2 regions of the Terrabacter sp. FW104-15G4B genome follow, and region 2 is predicted to be linked to the other one. Evidence: riboswitches for the same ligand, from Rfam matches in the RefSeq annotation. Region 2 holds a riboswitch; the other holds the start of a gene.
The links. A riboswitch is a leader RNA that binds a small molecule or an ion and turns the genes downstream of it on or off. The one in region 2 is predicted to bind cyclic di-AMP.
Positions count from the first base shown of each region.

Region 1: another riboswitch for cyclic di-AMP. It lies ahead of AC3WRT_RS18480 (CHAP domain-containing protein); the one in region 2 lies ahead of AC3WRT_RS02595 (transglycosylase family protein).

Region 1 is NZ_JBYTCI010000035.1:240-5,982, forward strand. Features, by position in the region: gene AC3WRT_RS18475 (alkene reductase) at 1-834, opposite strand, end outside; gene AC3WRT_RS18480 (CHAP domain-containing protein) at 1,055-1,966, opposite strand; cyclic di-AMP (ydaO/yuaA leader) riboswitch at 1,972-2,160, opposite strand; gene AC3WRT_RS18485 (iron chaperone) at 2,429-2,803, opposite strand; gene AC3WRT_RS18490 (alpha/beta hydrolase) at 2,994-3,671, opposite strand; gene AC3WRT_RS18495 (zinc-dependent alcohol dehydrogenase family protein) at 3,882-4,898, opposite strand; gene AC3WRT_RS18500 (pirin family protein) at 5,025-5,743, opposite strand, start outside.
Region 2 is NZ_JBYTCI010000002.1:158,540-164,282, reverse strand. Features, by position in the region: gene AC3WRT_RS02600 (serine/threonine-protein kinase) at 100-1,881, shown strand; cyclic di-AMP (ydaO/yuaA leader) riboswitch at 2,200-2,389, shown strand; gene AC3WRT_RS02595 (transglycosylase family protein) at 2,393-3,079, shown strand; tRNA gene AC3WRT_RS02590 (tRNA-Thr) at 3,232-3,304, shown strand; gene AC3WRT_RS02585 (pyridoxamine 5'-phosphate oxidase family protein) at 3,679-4,134, shown strand; gene AC3WRT_RS02580 (dihydrofolate reductase family protein) at 4,374-4,940, shown strand; gene AC3WRT_RS02575 (FAD-dependent monooxygenase) at 5,128-5,743, opposite strand, start outside.

The DNA of each region.
Region 1 (5,743 bases), on a different contig from region 2:
CTTGCGCACGTCGCGGACGATGTCGGACTCCGGGTCGCCGAGGATGCTGAGGTAGGCCAGGCCGAGCGGCGCGATGCCCTCGACGAGCGACTCGTACGTCGCGGCGGTGTCGGCCTCGTCCTCCTCCAACACGCCCTGGATGTTGTGCGCCGGCGAGATGCGGATGCCGACGCGGTCGGCGCCGATCGCCTCGGCCACGGCCTTGGTGATCTCGACGGTGAGGCGCGCGCGGTTCTCGGGCGAGCCGCCGTAGGCATCGGTGCGCTGGTTGCTCGACGGGGCGAGGAACTGGTGCGGCAGGTAGCCGTTCGCGGCGTGGATCTCGACACCGTCGAGCCCGGCGGCGATGGCCTGGCGAGACGCGTGGACGAACTCCGCCACGAGCGCGGGGATCGCCTCGGTCTCGAGGGCGCGCGGGACGGCATACGCCTGCTGGCCGCTCGCGGTCACGATCTCGCCGGGCGCGGCGATGGCGCTCGGGGCGACGCTCTCGAGCCCACCCTTGTTGTCCGGGTGCGCGACGCGCCCGGCGTGCATGAGCTGGACGACGACGTGTCCGCCGCCCGCGTGCACCGCGTCGGCGACGAGGCGCCAGCCGGTGACCTGCTCGTCGGAGTGGATGCCGGGGGTGTCGAGGTAGCCCTGGCCGACGGCGCTCGGCTGGGTGCCCTCGGTGATGATCAGGCCGGCGCTCGCGCGCTGGCCGTAGTACTGCGCGTTGAGCTCGGTCGGCGCCTGGCCCTCACCCGCGCGGTTGCGCGTCAGCGGTGCCATGACGAAGCGCTGGGGGAGGTCCCAGCGGCCGATACGGATGCTCTCGAAAGCCGTGCTCACAGGCCTGCTCCTGAAGTGTGGGGACTGTCGGATCTGTCGGGGCCGCCACCGAGGCGGTGGAGACTTCAACTACCTGGGCGACAAGGAGCAGGAGCGGCCGATCATTCCCATGTGCCCGCAGTGTGGGCGATGTCGCAGGAAGGACCGGGCAGGTACGCCGGAGGGGGGGATGCCCGAAGGCATCCTCCCCTCTCGAAGCCGCGTCAGCGAGCGGCTCGGCTCACGGAGCGTAGATGAACGACATGCCGCCGCTCAGGGTGACCGTGCGGGTGTTGTAGTTGTAGGCGCCCGCCATCGCGTTCATCTCGATGATCGACACCTTGTTGCCGTTGACGGCCGTCACCCAGGCGACGTGCCCCACGCTGGAGGAGCCGGCGACGCCGGGCTGCATGACGATGATGGAGCGCGTACGCGGCGTGGAGCTCACGGTGTAGCCCGCGGACCGCGCGCCCGAGGCCCAGACCATCGCGTTGCCGGTCCAGCCGCCCGGGTAGTAGCCCTCGGACTGGTACCACTTGTTGAGGGCGCCCCAGGTGCACTGGCCGGCGGTGGCCCAGTTGGACGAGGCGCGCATGCCGGACGAGGCGCTCGGAACGGACGCGTTGCTGCGCGACTTGGTCGCCGACGTGCTCGTCGTCAGCGTCTTGCGGGTGACGTCGCGCGAGGCGCGGGTGGCCGCAGCCTTGCGGTCGGCCAGGGTCTTGCTGGCGGCGACAGCCTTGCTGGCGGCGACGGCCTTGGCCTCGGCGCGCTCCTGCTCGACCTGCACGTCCTTGATGACCTGCGGCTTCGGCGTGGCGACGCGCTGCGCGGCGACCTGCTGGGCGGCGGGAGCGTAGCCGATCTTCGACAGCGCCGTCGAAGCGGCCGGAGCCGCTGGGGTCGCGGTCGCCGGGCCGACGGCGGCGGGAGCCGCCCCGACACCAGCAGCGGCGACTCCGGCCGGGGCCTGGGACAGGGTGTCGGCGCTCGCCGAGCTGGCGAAGGTGGCGACGAGGCCACCGGTTGCTGCGACGACCGCTCCCGCCTTGATGGCCGGCTGAGCCGACTCACTGGCGATGAGCTTGAGTTCGATGAGTGGGTTGTAGCGGCCTGGCGCACGGTGGCGACCGCGAATGGTCTCGTTGTTCACGCTGTTGAACCTCTCCGCGCCTACGAAGTTAGCTGTCGGGTTCGGGCGGAAAGGTGCCCGGTCCTCACCCACCTCACGAACGAGTCGTGTCGGCGGGCGAGATCTTCACCCCAAGGACGTCCGAAGTCGTTACGCCGGACGCCCGGAGAAACTCGTGGTTCCTCCGCTCCCGTCACAAGGTTTGCTCTCTCTCGTCAGGCGGTGACGGGACTAGGCGGTCCACCTCACGAGAGCCCGACCAGGTGGCCGGGCTTCCGGAAGAGTAGACGAGCCAACTGGCAAAAGTCACGCCACGGTAACGGCGACGCGCCGTAACAAGGCTTTGACGTCCGTTTTGACCGCCTTTACGAGCGCATGACCGGTGCGGGGTGTGACGCGGTTCACATCCAAACCGCGAGCGGAGCCCTCGTGCCTCGGGTAGCCCGGCCCCGTCTCGGTGCCTGCGCCTCGACGTCCTGGGGCTCAGCTCTCGGACTTCTCCGACACGGCGGCGCGCCGCTCGAGGCACAGGTGGGTGATCTGGGTGACCAGCTCGAGGGGCACGGGGCGGGTGATCGGGAAGCGCACGGTGTCCTTGGCGCGGCGGTAGGGCGCGATCGCCTCCTCGAAGTCCGCGTCGCCGGTCGGCACGGGATAGAGGCCGACGTGGTTCTTCCAGCCGGCGTAGTAGATCAGCGGCTTGCCGTCGACCGTGAACGTCGCCATGCCGTAGCTGATCTTCTCGCCGGCGTGCGGGGCAGCCTGGCTGATCGTGCGTCGGACCCCTGCGAGCTGGGTTCGCGTCTCCTCGGGGTAGGAGGCGATGTAGTCATCGACGGACGCAAATCTCGGGGCCAATCCTGGTCCTCACTTCAGTTCCGGACCGGTCGTTGGAGGGGTCATCCCGACCCTATTGCGCAAAACGGACGCGCGCAAAACAAGTTCTCACTCACTGACCAGACCGTCAGAAATGTGCGTACCGTGCCGTTTCGGGTGCGGCTCGACGCAGGAGCTCCCCGACGTCGGTGTGTTGGGCGGCGCGCAGCGGTCAGACGTCGACCCACCGCTCGCCGTCGAGCACCCGCGCGAGAACACCGTGCGGGCGGCGGCCGAGCAGCGTCGCGGTCGCGAAGTCGGCGGCCAGGCCGTCGAAGACTGCGTGCCGGCCCACCATCGCGTGCTTGCCGCCCTTGACGGTGACGTAGCCGACCTGATCGGCGGTCCTGGTCAGGTCCCGAGCGACCGCGGCGGAGTTCGCGGGTCTCGCGACCCGGTCATCGTCGCCGTGGACCACGAGCACCCGGCGCCCGCCCACGTCGAGGCGCCCCTCGGTCGGGTAGACCCACGGGTTGAGCGCCACGGCGCTGAAGACCGGCTCCTCCGCGGCCGCGAGCAGGGCCGCTCGTCCGCCGAGCGAGTGCCCCACGAGGCAGACCCGCAGGTCCGGGCCGAACCGCTCGGCGACCAGGCCGAGTGCCCAGCGCACGTCGTCGACCGGGGTGTGGTGGGCGTCCCAGCCTCGCGTCGAGTTGAGCAGCCGCAGGACGGCCAGCTCGCCCCTTCCGGCGCGGGCGATGCGGTGCGCGATCGGCACCATCCGCAGCACCGACAGCTGGGCCGGGCTCACCCGCATCGGCTCACGTCTGGCCCCGCCACCGTGGAGCACGAGGGCGACGCCCCTGGGCTCCCTCGGCGCGGCCGTGTCGATGAGCCGGGCGTCCGTCACGTGGTGCTCCGTCGTCGAGGGGCCGAGAGTGGTCAGCCGAGGGGGTCGGACGCATGCCGTGTGCCCGGTCACTGCCCCACCGTTCACCGCTCCCACCGTCGAGAGGCCACGAACCGGGGGCCCGCTCGTGACGGTAGCCCTTCGGAGCGGGCGCCCGAACGGTTTGGTCAAACGGCATACGCGATCAGCCGACGCCGGACGAGTGGTGGGTCAGGGGCGCAGGAGGACCTTGATCGCGCGGCGCTCGTCCATGGCCTTGTAGCCCTCGGCGACCTCGTCGAGCGGGAGGGTGAGGTCGAAGACCTTGCCCGGGTCGATGCGGCCGTCGAGGACACGTTCCAGCAGGTCGGGCAGATAGGTGCGCACCGGGGCCATGCCGCCGGCGAGGCCGACGTTGCGGACGAACATCTGCCGGACGGGCAGCTCGACGCCGTGCGGGGCGCCGACGAAGCCGACGGTCGAGCCGGGGCGGCCGATGCGGAAGGCCGTCTTCATCGACTGGTCGGTGCCGACGCACTCGAGCACCGAGTCGGCTCCGACGCCGTCGGTCAGCTCCAGGATCGCCTCGACGCCGGCGTCGTCACGCTCGGCGACGACGTGCGTGGCGCCGAACTCGCGGGCGAGCGCCTGGCGCGGCTCGTGCCGCGACATCGCGACGATGCGCTCGGCCCCGAGCTCCCTGGCGGCGATGACCCCGCAGAGGCCGACCGCGCCGTCGCCGACGACGACGGCGGTCCCGCCGGGACGCACCCGTGAGGAGACGGCCGCGTGCCAGCCCGTCGCCATGACGTCGGCCAGAGTCAGCAGCGACGGGATGAGGGCGTCGTCGGGCATGCCATCGGTCTTGACGAGGCTGCCGTCGGCCTGGGTGGCGCGGACCAGCTCGGCCTGGCCGCTCTCGGTCCAGCCCTGGTGGTCGCAGACCGAGGTCATGCCGGCTCGGCAGTGCGGGCAGGTGTTGTCGCAGTGGACGAACGGGATGACGACGAAGTCGCCCTGCCTGAACTCGCGGACGTCTCCGCCGACCGCCTCGACGACGCCGACGGCCTCGTGACCGATCGTCGAGCCCTCGGTGATCGGGTTGGCGCCGCGGTAGGGCCACAGGTCGGAGCCGCAGATGCAGCCGGCGACGACGCGCACGACGGCGTCGGTCGGCTCCTCGATGGTGGGGTCGGGGACGTCGGAGAGGCGGATGTCACCCGGGGCATGGATCGTCGTGGCACGCATGCGCCCATCCTTCTCCCGCCACCGTGCGGGCTCAAACCGGCGGTGGGGAAGTGCCCACTCGACCGTGGGGAAGTGCCCACTCGACGGGATTTGGCACGTCGAGTGGGCACTTTCCTTCGTAGCCGGTCAGCCGCGGGAGCGCAGGCGCAGGTTGGGCAGCTCGGGCGCGGGGAGGGTGTGTCTCCAGGCCTCGGGGAAGGTGCCGTACCGGGAGCCAAGCTCCGCGGCGGCGTACGACCCCTGCTCGCGCAGCGTGCGCTCGCGCTGCCAGTCCTCGCGGAAGGCGACGACCTCGTCGTGGCTGCGGCCGATGAAGTTCCACCACATGACGATCTGCTCGCCGAAGGGCGCGCCGCCGAGCACGAGGAAGCGTGCCGGCTCGTCCACGCCGGCCCGGACGGTGATCCGCTCGGTCCCGATGGCGTGGAAGGCGATCTCGCCCGGCTTGGCCGTCGCGTCACCGACCGTGAGGACGCCCGTGTCGCAAAGCAGTCCGTGCTCATGTCCGGGGTCGACGTCGATGGTGAGCGAGGCGCCGGCCTCGAGCGTCACCTCGGCGCCGACGAGGTCGGAGAACATCGTCACGGGCGAGCGCTGCCCGAAGAGCGAGCCGAGGAAGACGAGGACCCGGGCCCCTTGGACCTCGGTGACCGGCGGCGCGTAGTGCTCGAAGCCCGGCGCGGTGAAGCGGTCCGCCTCGGGCAGCGCCACCCACAGCTGGGCGCCGTGGAGCACCGTGGTGCCGGACGTGGAGTACTCCGAGTGGGCGATGCCCGCGCCCGCGGTCATGATGTTGAGCTCGCCCGGGCGGACGTACGCGTGGGCGCCCGTCGTGTCGCGGTGCT
Region 2 (5,743 bases):
ACGTCACGGACATCCCGGTGACCGGGAGGAAACCGGACACTCCGCGGCACGCTGCCGCAGGGTTCATGGCTCGGGCGCCCGGTCGCTTACCGTAGGGGAATGACTGCGTACGACCGGACCGCGCGGGTGCCGAGCCCGCCTTCGGGCGCGCGCACGGGCAGGGTCCCGTCAGGGCCCGCAGCTCCGGCCCTCGGCACCGACCAGCGCATCGGTCCCTACCGCCTCATCGAGGAGATCGGTGAGGGCGGGATGGGCGTCGTCCACCTGGCCCTGGACCCCAGGGGGCGGGCGGTGGCGATCAAGGTGCTGCGCGCTCACGTGGCCCATGACGCCGAGGCGCGCCAGCGACTCGCACGCGAGGTCGACACGCTCTCGCGCATCCGGGACGCGCGGGTGGCGAGCGTCATCGACGCCGACGTCATGGCCCCCCGTCCCTACATCGTGACGCGCTACGTGCCCGGACCCGCCCTCGACGAGGTCGTCGAGGAGCGCGGCCCGCTGCCTCCGGCAGACCTGTTGCGCCTGGCGCGCGGCGTCGCGGAGGCGATCCGGTCGATCCACGCGTGCGGGGTGGTCCACCGCGACATCAAGCCCGGCAACGTGCTGATCGAGGACGGCGAGCCCGTCCTGATCGACTTCGGCATCGCGCACCTGCAGGATGACGTGCGCCACACCGTGGGCGGGCTCGTCATGGGCACACCCGGCTACCTCTCGCCCGAGCTCGTCGAGGGGGCGTCGATCACCGACGCCACGGACTGGTGGGGGTGGGCCGCGACGATCACGTATGCCGCGTCCGGACGCCCGCCGTTCGGGCGCGCTCGCATGGATGCCGTGCTCACCCGCGTTCGCGCCGGCGACGTCGACCTCGACGGCGTGGACCCGCGGCTCGTCCCGCTGCTACGGGCCTCGCTGTCGCCCGACCCGCGCCAGCGGCCGCACGCCGACGACGTGATCGGGGCGCTCGAGGCCTACGCCGCAGGGCGGGCCGCGACGGTCCCCGCCCCCGGTGGCGGCCCCTGGGACGACGGCCGCGCCGCCGCCGCGCCGGGAGACACGCAGGTCGTGCAGAACGGCGGCACCGCCGTCATGCCGCCCGCTCTTCCCCCGCGCGTCGCGCAGCTCCCCGTGCGCTCACCCGTCGACGAGCCGACGCGGTGGGCGCCACCAACGAGCGTGCGCCGGGAGCCGGCACCCGGCCCTACGGCATACGACCAGGGATGGGACGACCAGGCGTGGGACGAGCACGACTGGGACGAGGAGGAGCACGAGCAGGCCCAGCGCGAGGGCGACCCCCGCATCGGGCTGCCGATGCGCACGGGGCTGCTCGCCGCGGTGGCGGTGGCGTGGGTCGGCGCCTTGACGGCGTGGCCCGGCATCGCCCTCGTCGTGCTCGTCGTGCTGTCGGCGCTCGCACGCGCCACGGACCGCTCCGTGACGGCGCTCGTGCTGCGCCGCTACGACTACGGACGGCGACGCAGCGACGTGCCGTTCGCCGTGGTCTCGAGCCCCTGGCACCTCGTCGTCGGCATCATCGCGACCGCCGTGGGGATGCTGCTGCCCGTCGCGGTCGCTCTGGCCGCTGTCTTCGCCACGGCCCTGCTCCTTGCCGGCACGAATGGCTCGCAGCTCGGTCCGGGAGCGCCGGTCACGCTGGCCGTCGGTGGGGCCGTCGGTCTGCTCATGTTGTGGTGGGGACCCGGCGGCGCCTCGCTGCGGCGGGGGTCGCGCTCGATCGCGCGGCGTGTCGTCCCAGCCGGCCTGGGGACCCAGCTCGTGGCCGGGCTGCTCACCGTCTGCGGGGTCGCGGCAGCGCTCGTCGCGCTGCAGCACGGGGCGAGCTTCACGTGGAATCCCTTCAGCTCCAACCCATTCGGGGACTGACACCCTCCCGGGCGGGGGCGGGTAGCCCCCCGTGACTGCTGTCCGAGACGTGTGACGGGACTGTGCGGCGCATGTGTGCTATAGCGCATCCAGCCGGATGGCGGCGGAAAAAAACATCACAGAAGTATCTCGACATGCCTTGTGCAGGGTTGAAGTGTCACGTACCGTCTGTGCTCGGCGGCCTCGACTTTCGGGTCGAACGGGAGATGAGCTTCTGACTCCCGGGTCGCTTCGTCGCGTCCGGCTCCACACGAACGCACCACAATTTCACATGGACACCCATTGAATCCGTTCCCTGAGCGCGCCGAGCCTCGCCAGCCAGGGAAGTAGCCCACACCCGTGGGCCGGGCGAGGACGGGGGACCCAGTGTGGCCAGTGAGTGCATGTGTGTTGTAGCGCATGTCCAAAGAGGACGAGACCTGGCCTTGGGGTGAAGTCGCATCCGCGACGGGGCACCTGACGTCCCAACCCGACAGCTAACCCCGCAGGCGCACGTCAGGAAGGAACTCCCATGCACTACCTGTCCAAGCATGCCGCGGCGAAGAAGATCTCGACCAAGCAGCGCATCGCCGGAGTCGGAATCGCTGGAGCCGCAACCATCGTCGGCGGCATCGCCACCGCAGGCTCGGCCAAGGCCTCCTCGGTCTGGGACCGCGTCGCACAGTGTGAGTCGAGCGGCAACTGGCACATCAACACCGGCAACGGCTTCTACGGGGGCCTGCAGTTCGTGCAGAGCACCTGGCGCGGCTACGGCGGTTCGGCCTACGCGCCGCGCGCTGACCTCGCCTCCAGGGGCGAGCAGATCGCCATTGCCCAGCGCGTGCTCGCCTCGCAGGGTCCGGGCGCCTGGCCCGTGTGCTCACAGCGTGCCGGCCTGACGCGCTCCAACGGCGGCGCCACCGCAGCCCCGGTGTCTCGCTCGACGGCCCGCAAGCCGCTCACGACCAAGAAGGTCGACAAGAAGAAGACCTACGCGGCCAAGCCGACCGCGAAGCCCACCAGGACGTCCACGGCACGCACCACGGCACGCAACACCGCCAAGGGAGCCGCGATCACGGTCCGCAAGGGTGACACCCTCGGCGAGCTGGCGGCTCGCTACCACGTGGCCGGCGGCTGGAAGGCCCTCTGGAAGGCCAACGGAGCCCGGGTCACCAACCCGAACCTCATCTTCGTCGGCCAGACTCTGCGTCTGCCCTGAGTCTCTGGCAGAACTGAGCCGGACGGCCTCGCGCGACCAACCCCTGGACTCGCGCGGGGCCGTCCTCCTCGTTCCCGGCTCTGCCGGGTTGGGCGGATGCCGCCGGGCTCGGTTACGCTTTCGCCCGTCCTCGACGCTCGTGCCGGGGGCCCGCTGGCGTGGCGCAATTGGTAGCGCACCTGTCTTGTAAACAGGCGGTTAGGGGTTCGAGTCCCCTCGCCAGCTCGTATTCGCTTGGTACACAAGTGAGCCCGGGTCCTGTGGGGTCTCACAGACCACCTGTTAAGTGACAACAGGTGGTGGCGACGGCCGAGAACAGCCTCTGACCTGCAGGAACGCGGCCGCAGGCCTCGCACGGTGGCCGCTCTCCTTACCTGCATCCGCTGCCTAATCGCACATCGATCGCACGAAATCACGACGTACCAAAGCGCGCGGACGACTTGTGTTTTCGGCACTGGTCCTGCCAGCTCGCCGCTTGGACGCCCGCCGGAGCGCGGCAGAAAGCGGACAGAGCGTGGTCGACGTCTCCAGCGCGGGGAGGAGGTCGACGCAGCAGCGCTGCGCGAGTCCTACCGGGAAGAGGGGATCTGCACTGACGTCTGGCGGCCGCGCAGCGGCTGCTCCAGTCTCCGCGGCCCGCACGGCTGGCCTACCAGTGGACGGACGGGACTCCACGCGTCGTGCCCATCTGGTTCCACTGGACCGGGAAGGAGATTGTCTTCGGCACACCCCCGGACTCACCGAAGATGAAGGCCTTACGCGATGGCGCCCGAGTCGCAGTGTCGCTCGACACGGACGAGATGCCCTACAAGGTGCTGCAGATCCGTGGGTCTATCCGGATGGACACCGTCGACGGGCTGGCGCCCGAGTACGAGGCCATGTGCATACGCAGCCTCGCTGAGGAGCCGGCGCAGGCATGGTTGGGCAACCTGCGGGCAATCACGGCCCACATGACCCGGATCTTCGTCACGCCCGACTGGGTGGGCGTGCTCGACTTCGAGACTCGTTTCCCGAGCGCGGTCGAGCGCGCGATGGAGGCGGCCGCGAGCGCCTGAACGAAGGCTCTGCCACAGCGAGCGTCGCTCGGCCAGTCTGCGTGGTCATCCATGTCCGCATGTCAGGGACGACAACGCGCTCGCTCGGCGGCATGAGCCGGCGACGGTACAGATCACCTTCCGTCGACGGTGGCCACTTTGCACCTTCTCTTCGCGGTGGGCTCATCGATCCGCAAGTCGATGCTGTTGACTGTGCCTGTGTGACGTCGCAAGTTGCTCGCGTCTGGGCGGAGGGCTCCATGGGCAAGTTGATATACGCGGCCAACGTCTCGCTCGACGGTTTCCTCGAGGACGAGACGGGTTCGTTCGACTGGTCCGTGCCGGACGAGGAGGTGCACGCGTTCTGGAACGAGCACGAGCGGCACGTCGGCACGTCGCTCTACGGGCGACGCATGTACGAGATGATGCGTGTCTGGGAGAGCGACGACTGGCTGACGGACGAGCCCCCCGTGGTCCGCGAGTACGCCGAGATCTGGCGTGACGCCGACAAGGTCGTCTACTCCACCTCGCTTACCGACGTGTCGACCGCGCGCACGAGGATCGAGCGGCAGTTCGAACCCGAGGCGGTACGGCGGCTCAAGGAGACCTCCGCCTCGAACCTGAGCATCGGAGGCGCGGGGATCGCCGCCGAGGCCTTCCGGCACGGCCTCGTCGACGAGTGCGTGCTGCTGCTGTGCCCGGTCCTGGTCGGCGGCGGCAAGCCGGCGCTGCCCCGAGGCGTGCGGCTCGACCTCGAACTGCTTGACCACCGACGATTCGACAACGGCGTGGTCTACGTGCGCCACGCGGTCCGGCACCCCGCCTGACGGTTGCGCCGGAAAGCGGCTGACGTGAGTATGTTTCGTCGTCCGGCGACCAGTGCGACCAGTGCGCCATGCTGAAGTGTGGCCGCGGCCTCGAGCCGCCGCGCACCCTTGAGCCACCTCTGGGCGGAGGCGGGTCCAACCGCATACGACGCGCTGCCGTATGCCGCGGCCCGCGGCGCGATCGCGCTCACCTGCCATGGGCCTCAAGTTCTGGGGCCGGAAGGGGCTTGCGGCCGGCCGGCAGGTACGCGAGGAGCTCCGCGGGCCCGAGTCTGGTGTCCACTGAGGCCACGTAGCCGTCTGGGCGGACGAGCACCATCGCGCTCCGGGGCAGACGTGCGGTGACCACGTCGACCATGCCGCCCAGTTCTAGTGGCGCGCAAGGCCTCTCGGCCCTCGTTCCGTCGACCAGGACGTGCCGGCCGCCGCGCAGGGCGACGTACAGGGTTGTCGCGCCTTGGACGGTGCGCACTGCGAGGTCTGGCATGCGGTCGCCGGCGCGAGGGAGGCCCACCACGCGGCTGGGACGGTTGAGTGGGCTCTCCCGGTAGGCGATGGAGGTCTGTGCTGTGCGGCCGGCGAGGCGGCGTTGTGCGGCCGGAAGCCGCAGCGCGGGAAGCAGAGCGTCGCGCATCGCGCGAGCGGCCGACCGGGGGGCGGTGCCGAACTTGACGAATGCCTCCGTGAAGGCGAGCACCTCCCGGGCGACGGGGCCGCGCTCGAGGCCGTAGCTGTCGAGGAGTCTGTCTGGCGCGTGACGGTCCAGGACGAGGGCGAGCTTCCACGCGAGGTTGGTGGCGTCC